4 regions of the Citrobacter sp. Cm046 genome follow, and region 3 is predicted to be linked to each of the others. Evidence: predicted binding sites of a transcription regulator. Region 3 holds the regulator's gene; each other region holds the start of a gene.
What was found. The regulator LexA, encoded in region 3, represses DNA repair genes until DNA is damaged. The targets are predictions, from matches to a motif close to TNCTGTATGTACATACAGNA.

Region 1 (3,174 bases), on a different contig from region 3:
GGTATGGCTCATCTTCTGCGCCTATGTCCTTTCTCTGGGGTTTGTCACCTCGGGTCTGGGGAAACGTATTGCGTATAAGATGTTGTCGCTTTTTGGCGGTAGCAGTCTGGGTATCGCCTACTCGCTGGGGGTTTCCGATCTGATTATGGCCCCGGCAATGCCGTCGGTGACCGCGCGTTCCGGGGGGATTATTTTCCCTATCACGCGTTCAATTAATGATGTGCTGGGCTCGGCTCCTGGGGTAACGGGCAAACGTATTGGCGATTTCTTAACCATGGTGTGCTTTCAGTTTACGCCGATTACCGGGGCGATATTTCTCACCGGGATGGCGGCGAATCCGCTGGTGGCGAGCCTGGCGAAATCCTCATTAGGCGTTGAGATAACCTGGGGCGGGTGGTTTGTTTCCGCAGTGGTCCCGGCGATGGTTTGTTTTTGCCTGATGCCGCTATTGGTTTATAAGTTGCTGGATCCTGAGCTTAAGCGCACGCCAGAGGCAAAAGCGATGGGTAAGCAGGCGCTGGGGGAACTCGGCGCGATGAGCAGCAACGAGAAAAAAGTCGCTTTCGGCTTTGTGCTGGCGTTGGTTGGCTGGGGCACAAGTTTGATCACAGGATTGTCTGCGACGTCAGTCGGACTGGGATTGGCTGCTTATCTGTTCGCCTCGGGCGCCGTGAGCTGGAAAAGCCTGCTCAATGACCATGCGGCCTGGGATACGGTGATCTGGTTTAGCGTCATTATCAGCCTCGCGACCGGGCTTGCCGATCTGGGCTTTATTAAATGGATGACGATCAAGCTGGGTAGCGGTATTCAGGGATTTGGCGCGATAGAGTCCTTTATTATGTTGGGGATCCTCTATATTTACGTCCATTATCTCTTTGCAACCGCGACCGGACATGTAGCGGCGCTGTACGCACCTTTTGCGGCCACCGCGATCGCTGCAGGCGCACCGCCGATGATGGTGGCTATTTGCTTCGGTATTTTCAGCAATCTGATGTGGGGTAATACGGAGTATGGCGGCGGACCTGGCCCAATCTATTTTGCGCAAGGTTATTTTGAACGACCGCGCTTTTACAAAATCAACCTCTGCGTGGTGACGGTGAATGTGATTATCATTTTTGCCGTGGGTATGCTGTGGTGGAAGCTACTGGGATACTATTAACCGATACGCTTATTCGGCCTGCAATATGTATAAATGCAGGCCGGATAAGGCGTAAGCCGACATCCGGCAAAGTGAACCCGAGTTGCGAAGCGCTTTCCAGTTTGGGGGAAAAAGGTACATCCAGCGCCTGAAATGTGCCACAATAGTGGCTGTTTATACAGTATTTCAGGTTTTCTCATGGCATTAACTGCTGCGCTAAAAGCGCAAATTGCCGCCTGGTATAAGGCGCTTCAGGAACAGATCCCCGACTTTATTCCCCGAGCACCACAGCGGCAGATGATTGCTGATGTCGCTAAAACGCTGACTGGAGAAGAAGGGCGGCATCTGGCGATTGAAGCACCGACTGGCGTAGGGAAAACGTTATCGTACCTGATCCCCGGTATTGCCATTGCGCGTGAAGAACAAAAAACGCTGGTGGTCAGCACCGCCAACGTTGCGTTGCAGGATCAAATCTACAGTAAAGATCTGCCGCTGCTGCGAAAAATTATCCCTGATCTGCGTTTTACCGCTGCCTTTGGTCGCGGACGCTATGTCTGTCCACGAAATTTAGCTGCATTAGCCAGTACCGAACCTAATCAGCAGGATCTGCTGGCGTTCCTCGACGATGAACTGACGCCAAATAACCAGGAAGAACAAAAGCGCTGTGCCAGGCTGAAAGGCGATCTCGACAGCTACAAGTGGGACGGGCTTCGCGACCATACGGATATCGCCATTGACGACGGACTCTGGCAGCGTCTGAGCACCGATAAAGCCAGTTGTCTGAACCGTAACTGTCACTACTATCGTGAATGTCCATTTTTTGTTGCCCGCCGGGAAATTCAGGAAGCTGAAGTGGTGGTGGCGAACCACGCACTGGTGATGGCGGCTATGGAAAGCGAGGCCGTTTTACCGGAACCGAAAAACCTGTTGCTGGTTCTTGATGAAGGTCACCACTTGCCAGATGTTGCACGCGATGCGCTGGAAATGAGTGCGGAAATTACGGCACCCTGGTATCGACTCCAGTTGGATCTGTTCAGCAAATTAGTCGGTACCTGCCTGGAGCAGTTCCGTCCGAAAACCACGCCACCGCTGGCTAATCCTGAGCGGCTGAACGCCCACTGCGAAGAACTGTACGAACTGATCGCTTCATTAAACAACATTCTCAATCTGTATCTGCCCGCCACGCAGGAGGCCGAACACCGCTTTGCAATGGGCGAGTTGCCTGCGGAAGTGATGGAAATTTGTCAGCGTCTGGCGAAGTTGACGGAAATGTTGCGCGGTCTGGCGGAACTGTTCCTCAACGATCTCAGCGAAAAAACCGGCAGCCACGATATCGTGCGTCTGCACCGGGTCATTTTGCAGATGAACCGGGCGCTGGGTATGTTCGAAGCGCAGAGTAAACTGTGGCGGCTGGCGTCGCTTGCGCAATCATCAGGTGCGCCGGTGACTAAATGGGTGACGCGCGATGTGCGTGACGGACAGATCCATGTCTGGTTCCACTGCGTGGGGATCCGCGTCAGCGATCAGCTTGAACGGCTGCTGTGGCGCAGCGTACCGCATATTATTGTCACTTCAGCTACCTTACGCTCGCTCAACAGTTTCTCGCGCCTGCAGGAAATGAGCGGCCTGAAAGAAAAAGCAGGAGACAGGTTTGTCGCGCTCGATTCACCGTTTAATCATGTTGAGCAAGGCAAGATCGTTATTCCTCAGATGCGCTATGAGCCATTGATTGATAATGAAGAGCAGCATATAGCGGAAATGGCGGCCTATTTTCGCGAGCAACTGGAAAGCAAAAAACATCAGGGCATGCTGGTGCTGTTTGCCAGCGGGCGCGCGATGCAGCGTTTTCTTGAGCATGTGACCGATCTGCGCCTGTTGTTGCTGGTACAGGGCGATCAACCGCGTTATCGTCTGGTGGAGCTGCACCGTAAGCGAGTGGAAAGCGGTGAACGTAGCGTGCTGGTTGGCTTACAGTCTTTCGCCGAAGGCTTAGATTTGAAAGGCGAGTTGCTGACTCAGGTGCATATCCACAAAAT
Region 2 (3,174 bases), on a different contig from region 3:
CAAGCGTGACCAGGAAGGACTCTTCACTTTCATCGTACTGGCGCAACTCGCGCTGCTGTACGACCAGCACACCTAATAGCTGGCGGCGCTGGATGATCGGGACGCCTAAGAACGCACGAAAACGCTCTTCTTTCACTGAAGGAATATATTTGAAGCTCGGATGTTTTTGCGCATCGGCAAGGTTGATAGGTTCCGCCAGCCTGCCAACCAGGCCAACGATCCCTTCATCAAACGCGAGTGCAACAGTGCGACCGCGTGGTTTTTTGAGTCCCCGGGTCGCCATGAGGTAATAACAACGTCGGTCGTGGTCGGCCAGATAGACCGAGCAGACCTCTGTATCCATCGCAAGACAGATGTCAGTAACCAGAATATTCAGCGCCTCATTAAGGCGTGGAGCACTGGCTACCTTTTCGACTATTTCGCGCAGGCGGGTGAGCATAATTTGCGTAGCTTAACCTCTTTTACGTCTGTACGCAGGCGGGCTTTGCGGCTTAGGAGTACTTTCCTGAAGCGCCATCACAACACTTGCGAATTCTTTCATCACCCTGCGATAAACATCGCGTTTAAATGACACCACCTGTCGAACCGGATACCAGTAACTCACCCAGCGCCAGCCATCAAACTCAGGTGTACTACTGGTTTGCATATTGATTTCAGCATCGCTACTGATCAATTGCAGAAGAAACCATTTTTGTTTCTGGCCGATACAAACCGGCTTCGTGTCCCAACGCACCAAACGTTTCGGTAACTTGTAACGCAACCAGTTACGAGTAGAAGCGAGGATCCGTACATCTTTACGGCTGAGCCCCACTTCTTCAAAGAGTTCCCGGTACATCGCCTGCTCTGCTGTCTCTCCTGCGTTTATCCCACCTTGTGGAAATTGCCAGGAGTGCTGACCAAATCGCCGGGCCCACATGACCTGCCCCTGGCGGTTACAAATTACTATCCCTACATTCGGGCGGTAGCCATCGTCATCAATCACCGGACTACCTCAACATAAACCTTATATACAAACGATTGTTTCACACTCCTGGGAGGCGGTAAACCACTCTGTTAAGGACACGATACTCTAATAACAATTGAATAACTCACAGCAAAGGCCCGAGTTATAAACAGAGGGAGCACTGCCAGGACGATTTTATTCACCTTTTCTGTGGATATAGTTGTGAAGAAGTACGGAATTACTATGGGAAAACCCGGAACAGTCTGAATAAGACCTTCGTCACACATAAAAAATAGTCTTATATATTCATTAAGTTAAACTCGGGATCAGGAGATAATCACACAGAAACGTGACGATCATCACGCATACGATCTTCGAGCTGATGAAAGATCAACCAGCGTTGGTTTTATCCACAGATTATGCCAATAAGTTAGGCACAATTTGTGTAAAAATTCGATTTTCGTCGCACGTCAAGGCTGTAAATTGAAACAGTAGTAGGGTTTTTTCACAGTTATCCCATCTTTCTGTGGATAACATGGTGTAAGATCCTGTTCATTGTCAGTGACCAGAATTGGAAAACCTGAATTGCTGTTGCGCAACTCCGCGAATTGAAATCTAAAAACCAATATAAATCATATAATTGAATATAGCATGTGGAAAAAGATAAACTCTGTCCACACGGTATAAAATCATTGCTCATTTTTTCGCCTAAGGTATAACCCAATGCCAGAACTCCATCCGTTACTTTTACCTCCTGAATCTGAGACTCAGTTGCTTACCCAGGCACGACAACTCTCAGGCTACGCTTTGGGAGAGTTGGCGACGATGGCGGGTCTTGTTACGCCAAAGGATTTAAAGCGGGACAAAGGCTGGATTGGCGTGCTGCTGGAGATATGGCTTGGCGCCAGTGCGGGCAGTAAGCCAGAACAGGATTTTGCCGCGCTCGGCGTGGAGCTGAAAACAATCCCTGTGGACAGTCTTGGCAGACCGCTGGAAACCACCTTTGTTTGCGTAGCGCCACTGACCGGCAATACAGGCGTAACGTGGGAAACCAGCCATGTCCGGCACAAACTCAAACGCGTACTGTGGATCCCCGTTGAAGGTGAACGCAATATACCGCTGGCTGAACGGCGCGTCGGCTCTCCGCTACTGTGGAGCCCAAATGAAGAAGAGGACCGACAATTGCGTCTGGACTGGGAAGAGTTAATGGACATGATTGTGTTGGGTCACGTCGAGCGCATTACCGCTCGCCATGGGGAAGTACTACAACTACGCCCAAAAGCCGCCAATGCCAGAGCGCTTACCGAGGCAATTGGTGCCAATGGCGAACCAATCCTGACCTTGCCACGCGGGTTTTACCTTAAAAAGAACTTCACTCGTGCCTTACTGGAGCGACATTTTTTATTCCAGCCCTAATAGGCACTGCCCGGCCTTTCACCCGCCGCGTTACGGGCCTATAATTAGCGCTTCTTTTTTTTGGCAGGACTTTGTTCGATGTTATTTGCATGGATAACCGATCCTAACGCCTGGCTTGCGCTCGGTACGCTGACGCTGCTGGAGATCGTTCTCGGGATCGACAATATTATTTTCCTCTCTCTGGTAGTTGCCAAACTTCCGACCGCGCAACGCAGTCACGCCCGACGTATTGGGCTGGCGGCAGCGATGCTCATGCGTCTGGCTTTGCTGGCCTCTATCGCCTGGGTAACTCGTTTGACAAACCCGTTATTCGAGGTGTTTGGCGAGGCGATATCCGCACGAGATCTCATACTTCTGCTCGGTGGATTATTCCTGATCTGGAAAGCCAGCAAAGAGATCCACGAGTCGATTGAAGGTGAAGAGGAGGGGCTGAAAACTCGCGTATCCTCTTTCCTGGGTGCGATTGTGCAGATCATGTTGTTAGACATTATTTTCAGTCTGGACTCCGTCATCACCGCGGTAGGCTTGTCCGATCATCTGTTTATCATGATGGCGGCGGTGGTCATCGCCGTGGGTGTGATGATGTTTGCAGCACGCCCAATAGGCGAGTTTGTGGATCGTCACCCTTCGGTAAAAATGCTGGCACTCTCTTTCCTGATTCTGGTTGGTTTCACGCTGATTCTGGAAAGTTTCGATGTCCATGTACCGAAAGGATACATTTATTTCGCCATGTTCTTCTCTATCGCGGTAGAGACCCTGAACCTGTTGCGCAATAAAAAAAATCCGCTCTGATAAAATCTGTCGCTCCCCGCAAG
Region 3 (3,174 bases):
ACGCGGGCCGCCGTGAATAAACACGTAGCGCGGCAGGAGAGTCCCGTCGATTTCCAACGGCTCCAGGGGGTCGGGGAGATCGTGAATCAGGCATTGAGCGCGCAGCGTTAGCAAGTCCGCTTTTGAGTTGTACGGCAAGACGTACATAATGGGACGCGAAGTGTCGAGCCCCAATTCCGGAGCAGGATCCGCCGGAATAGACTTGCTTTTTACCAGCACACTTAATGGTAAATTCAGTAATTTGTAGTAAATTCTTGGCCAGCCGGACATAAACGATGTAAAGCCTCTGGTTAATAATGCAAATGCGCTGCAAGGATATCAGAAAGTTTAGTGAATTTCTGGTGTATCCCGTCATACTTCGCGCTGCTTTGCATCAGCCCTGAAGTAAATAGGGTAACGGTACAATGACATTGACGCTAATAATGTAAAAAGGTTCTTTTGATGGCTAATAATACCACTGGGTTCACTCGAATTATCAAGGCAGCAGGCTATTCGTGGAAAGGTTTTCGTGCCGCATGGATTAATGAAGCGGCGTTTCGCCAGGAAAGTGTTGCCGTACTGCTGGGCGTCGCGATTGCTTGCTGGCTGGATGTTGATGCGATTACCCGTGTGCTGCTGATTGGCTCAGTGATGCTGGTGATGATTGTTGAAATTCTTAATAGCGCTATTGAGGCGGTGGTCGACCGTATCGGCTCTGAGTATCACGAACTCTCTGGCCGGGCGAAAGATATGGGATCGGCGGCGGTACTACTTTCTATTTTTGTTGCCTTGATCACCTGGGGCATCTTGTTGTGGTCGCATTTTCGATAAGCATTCCACAACTTCATAAATCTCCTGTTTTTTGTGCAGTTTGCGGTTCCAAAATCGCCTTTAGCTGTATATACTCACAGCATAACTGTATATACACCCAGGGGGCGGAATGAAAGCGTTAACGGCCAGGCAGCAAGAGGTGTTTGATCTCATTCGGGATCACATCAGCCAGACAGGTATGCCACCGACGCGTGCGGAGATCGCGCAGCGTTTGGGGTTCCGTTCCCCAAACGCAGCTGAAGAACACCTTAAAGCGCTGGCACGTAAAGGTGTGCTGGAAATTGTTTCTGGCGCATCGCGTGGAATTCGTCTGTTGCAGGAAGAAGAAGAGGGATTACCACTTGTCGGCCGTGTTGCGGCGGGTGAGCCTCTTCTGGCACAGCAGCATATTGAAGGCCATTATCAGGTTGATCCTTCACTGTTTAAACCCAGTGCCGATTTTTTACTGCGCGTCAGCGGAATGTCGATGAAAGATATCGGGATTATGGACGGTGATTTACTGGCCGTACATAAAACTCAGGATGTGCGTAATGGCCAGGTGGTTGTTGCACGCATTGACGATGAAGTTACGGTTAAGCGCCTGAAAAAACAGGGCAACAAGGTCGAACTTCTGCCAGAAAACAGCGAATTCAAGCCTATCGTAGTTGACCTGCGCGAGCAAAACTTCACTATTGAAGGGCTGGCGGTCGGCGTCATTCGTAACGGTGAGTGGTTGTAATTAAGTAGGCCGGATAAGGCGTTTACGCCGTCATCCGGCATCACTCTGGTCCGGTAGCGCCACGCTTACCGGGTCTACGAAAAACAATATTATCCATTTAACTCCTTCTCAGGCTTTCTGCATGCCTTTCTTTACCTCTTCCGACAAAGCACTTTGGCTCCTTGCCCTACCGATGATCTTCTCCAATATCACTGTCCCCCTGCTGGGGCTGGTGGACACCGCAGTGATTGGTCATCTGGAGAGTCCGGTCTATCTTGGCGGCGTAGCCGTTGGCGCAACGGCGACCAGTTTTCTCTTTATGCTGTTGCTCTTTTTACGCATGAGCACCACTGGGCTGACGGCCCAGGCATTTGGCGCGAAAGATCCGCAGGCACTGGCTCGCGCGCTGGTGCAACCGTTGCTCCTGGCGCTGGGAGCAGGGGCTGCGATTGCCCTGTTCAGGACGCCAATTATCGATCTGGCGCTGCATATAGTTGGTGGCAGTGAGGCGGTACTGGAGCAAGCCCGGCGCTTCCTTGAAATTCGTTGGCTCAGCGCGCCAGCCTCTCTGGCAAACCTGGTGCTGCTGGGCTGGTTGCTGGGCGTCCAGTATGCCCGTGCGCCGGTTATCCTGCTCATTGTTGGTAATATTCTCAACATTGTGCTCGATTTATGGCTGGTGATGGGCTTGCATATGAACGTGCAAGGCGCTGCACTGGCAACTGTGATTGCCGAATATGCCACATTGCTGATTGGTCTTCTGATGGTGCGCAAGGTTCTCCATTTGCGTGGTGTCTCGCTTGCGATGCTGAAGCTTGCATGGCGCGGCAATTTTCGCCGTCTGCTGGCGCTTAACCGCGACATTATGCTGCGTTCGCTGTTGCTACAACTCTGTTTTGGCGCCATTACGGTACTGGGCGCGCGCCTTGGTGGTGACATCATTGCGGTAAATGCCGTCCTGATGACTCTGCTGACGTTTACAGCTTATGCGCTGGACGGGTTTGCCTACGCCGTCGAAGCTCATTCTGGTCAGGCTTATGGCGCGCGCGATGGCGGTCAGTTACTGGATGTCTGGAGGGCGGCATGTAGGCAGTCGGGTATTGTGGCAATTCTGTTTTCCCTGATATACGCCCTGTTCGGTGAACAGATTATTGCGCTGCTAACCTCTCTGCCCCAGATTCAACTACTGGCCGATCGTTATCTTATCTGGCAGGTGATTTTGCCGCTGGTGGGCGTCTGGTGTTACCTGCTGGACGGCATGTTTATTGGTGCGACGCGAGCGGCAGAAATGCGTAACAGTATGGCCGTCGCTGCCGCGGGATTTGCATTAACGTTATTTGCTTTACCACTGTTGGGAAACCACGGTTTATGGCTGGCGTTAACCGTTTTCCTCGCGCTGCGCGGGCTCTCACTGGCCTTCATCTGGCGGCGTCACTGGCGTAATGGTACCTGGTTCGCCTGACCCAGATGGTTAAAAATTCTGAATAGTTAATAATTCCTGGAATCACTGACTACACTTAATCTCACGTCCAGCGAAAACATAACATGTCTGGATATAGCACTCTCGCTATTCACAACCTAACGATGAGGACTTGATGATGAATAAAGACGAAGTCGGCGGTAACTGGAAGCAGTTCAAAGGTAAAGTGAAAGAGCAATGGGGCAAA
Region 4 (3,174 bases), on a different contig from region 3:
CCACACCAGCCACACCTGCGGAGCTGACGGTGACGATACCTACCAGCGTCGCAATCCATATTGGATCCAGCGGATTAATACCGACAGTCGGTGCAACCATCACGGCCAGCATGGCAGGATACAGGCCGGCACAACCGTTTTGCCCAATCGTTGCGCCAAAAGAAGCCGCAAAGCTGGCAATGGACTCCGGTACACCCAGACGACGAGTTTGTGCTTCAACGTTCAGCGGAATAGACGCGGCGCTGGAACGGCTGGTGAATGCGAAAGTCAGTACAGGCCAGACTTTACGGAAATATTTCAGTGGGCTAACACCGTTAATGCCCAGCAGGATACCGTGAACCACGAACATAATACCCAGGCCGAGATAAGAGGCCACGACAAAGCTACCGAGCTTAATGATGTCCTGCAGGTTTGAACCCGCAACGACTTTGGTCATCAGTGCCAGCACACCGTACGGCGTCAGTTGCATAACCAGACGAACCAGTTTCATCACCCAGCTTTGCAAGGTATCGATAGCGGTTAATACACGTTCGCCTTTCGGGGCATCATCTTTCAGCAGTTTAAGCGCTGCAACACCGAGGAATGCCGCGAAAATAACCACGCTGATAATCGAAGTCGGGTTAGCACCGGTCAGATCGGCAAACGGGTTTTTCGGGATGAACGACAGCACCAGTTGCGGAACGCTGAGGTCAGCGACTTTGCCAGCATAATTGGTTTCAATGGCGTTCAGACGTGCGGTTTCAGCACCGCCCTGCACCAGACCTTCTGCCGTCAGGCCGAACAGGTTGGTGACCAGCACCCCCACCAGAGCAGCTATCAGCGTGGTAAACAATAACGTTCCGATAGTCAGGAAGCTAATTTTACCCAGTTGGGAAGCGTTATGCAGACGTGCAACGGCGCTAAGGATAGAGGCAAACACCAGCGGCATAACAATCATTTGCAGTAGTTGGACATAGCCATTGCCGACAATGTTGAACCATTGTACGGAATCTTTCAGCACCTGGCTGTCAGAGCCGTAGATGGTGTGCAGGGCAAGGCCAAAAACCACGCCCATGACAAGACCAACCAGTACTTTTTTGGCCAGACTCCACTGTTTGTGACGGGTTTGCGCCAGCAGTAACAGCAGTATGGCGAACACGATAATGTTCGCGATTAATGGAAAGTTCATCCCCGTTCTCCTGATCTTTTTATATATATCACCGTGCTACAGTGATTCTGTTGGCGCAAGATTAGCAGAATCTGTGATGTGCCTCTTATATTCAAATGGAATTGTTTATTCCGAAATGACATTTTGGCTGAATTATTAATCAGCCTGGTGTTTTATAAACCGATTAAATTGCATTTGCAGCGTGTTAATCATCTGCGATGACCAGCGTACGGCACTATTCTCTGGCATTGTTTGTGGCATCCAGATAGACCATGCGAACAGCGCCATGCATAAAAAACGCTCCAGTTGATTACCTTTTTGCGGCACGAGGATCGGCAAGCGAAAGCGCCAACGGCAAGGCCAGAGCAGGGGAACACCAGCGGGCGTCAACATATCCGCCACAATGTGGCTGAGATAACCAAGTACCATCCCTTGTAACGCATCAGCCGGGATTATCCAGGTATCGGGTACTTTCAGATAAAATGTTGTCAACAGGGCAAAGACTGCCAGCAGGCTGTGTGTAAATCCACGGTGGCCAAACGCCCGGGCAATTGGTTTTGATATCCATTTCAGACGCTGACCAAGCAGAGATTTAGGATGATCAATATCGGGCAGCAGGCACGTCAAAATTGCTGAAGGAACAATATGCCACCAGTCACCCTGAGCGAGAACGGGCGTCAGCTCGGCATTTTTGGCAAATACCGCACAGGCTATAGAAAAAAGAAGGTGGCCTTCCGCCGTCATGATAAAACCCAATAAACTGTCAATTCATACAGTATAGGGGTTTTATACAGTAGGCGGAAGAGGTGACGTTGTAACCCTTTGTCACAATTATGCTCTCAGCGTGCGCTGGAACACGATCGACAATCTGCGGGCAATGCTGCCATTGCCCGTTGGATGATTACTCGTGCAGATGCACGGCGGTAAGTTCGGTCAGTGATGTCAGTTTGACGTCGGCAAGAACAAATCGCGGATCGTCCTGATTCTCATGCGCCGGTACGACAATGGAGCGCATTCGTGCCGCTCTGGAGGCGATCATGCCGTTTACGGAGTCTTCCAGTGCCACACAGGATAATGGATCAACGCCCAGCTTGGCTGCGCAGTCGAGGTAAACCTGGGGATGCGGTTTGCTGTAGGGCAGTTTTTCAGCAGAGGCCAGCGCATCGAAGCTGTCGCGGAGATCAAACATTGCCAGCACTTTTTCCAGCATGTGCAGCGGTGAGGCAGACGCAAGCCCAACCAGCAGCCCCTGGGATTTACACAGCGCGACAGCTTCACGTACGCCGGGTAACAGAGGCCGGGTCTCTTCAACCAGCGAAATAGCCCGGGTGATGATACGATCCGTGACTTCCTGGCGTGAGGGGCCGTTCCATGGTTGCTGGGCAAACCAGAGATCAACAACCATGTCGATACGCAATCCCAGTGTATCCGGAAGCTCATGGCGGCGAGTGATATCTACGCCTAAACTTGCGATGACATCCAGTTCGGCCTGATCCCAGAGTGGCTCTGAATCGACCAGTAATCCATCCATATCGAAAATTGCAGCAAGAATTTGACGCGGGGTTGACATCACAACCTCTCCTTTGAGAATTAAACAGCGGGATTAAGAGCGTAACTGAACTCGCTCTAAGCGTTCATTATGGCTAATCCTTTATTATATCGCCTTTAAAGATCAGGCGAAAACAGTTATCAACGGGTAAACTTAGGCCAAAATGACACGTCTTAATCAAGGGGAACTCATGACGTATCAACAAGCTGGACGCATTGCTGTCTTGAAAAGGCTGGTGGGGTGGATAATCTTTATCCCGGCGCTGATTTCAACGCTAGTTTCAGTACTGAAGTTTATGTATGCGCACAGTGAAAAACAGGAAGGCATTAACGCCGTAATGCTAGATTTTGCTCACGTTATGATTGACATGATGCGGGTGAATACACCATTTCTTAATGTGTTTTGGTATAACTCGCCGACGCCAGATTTTCAAAGCGGCCTGAACCTCGTTTTCTGGCTGATTTTTATTCTTATCTTT

Region 1: a site for LexA is predicted at 1,303-1,322, ahead of dinG (ATP-dependent DNA helicase DinG). Genes of this name have one in related genera too.
Region 2: a site for LexA is predicted at 1,418-1,437, ahead of mutH (DNA mismatch repair endonuclease MutH). Genes of this name have one in related genera too.
Region 4: a site for LexA is predicted at 1,906-1,925, ahead of OGX98_RS09455 (metal-dependent hydrolase). Genes of this name have one in related genera too.

The regions. Positions count from the first base shown of each region.
Region 1 is NZ_JAOWGP010000034.1:64,191-67,364, forward strand. It holds gene OGX98_RS05165 (DASS family sodium-coupled anion symporter) at 1-1,159, shown strand, start outside; gene dinG (ATP-dependent DNA helicase DinG) at 1,337-3,174, shown strand, end outside.
Region 2 is NZ_JAOWGP010000042.1:51,258-54,431, reverse strand. It holds gene ptsP (phosphoenolpyruvate--protein phosphotransferase) at 1-439, opposite strand, end outside; gene rppH (RNA pyrophosphohydrolase) at 452-982, opposite strand; gene mutH (DNA mismatch repair endonuclease MutH) at 1,667-2,359, shown strand; gene OGX98_RS14525 (TerC family protein) at 2,438-3,151, shown strand.
Region 3 is NZ_JAOWGP010000007.1:49,608-52,781, forward strand. It holds gene plsB (glycerol-3-phosphate 1-O-acyltransferase PlsB) at 1-270, opposite strand, end outside; gene OGX98_RS00260 (diacylglycerol kinase) at 442-810, shown strand; gene lexA (transcriptional repressor LexA) at 920-1,528, shown strand; gene dinF (MATE family efflux transporter DinF) at 1,650-2,969, shown strand; gene OGX98_RS00275 (CsbD family protein) at 3,106-3,174, shown strand, end outside.
Region 4 is NZ_JAOWGP010000037.1:151,452-154,625, reverse strand. It holds gene tcyP (cystine/sulfocysteine:cation symporter) at 1-1,168, opposite strand, end outside; gene OGX98_RS09455 (metal-dependent hydrolase) at 1,304-1,903, opposite strand; gene hxpB (hexitol phosphatase HxpB) at 2,049-2,717, opposite strand; gene OGX98_RS09445 (YniB family protein) at 2,887-3,174, shown strand, end outside.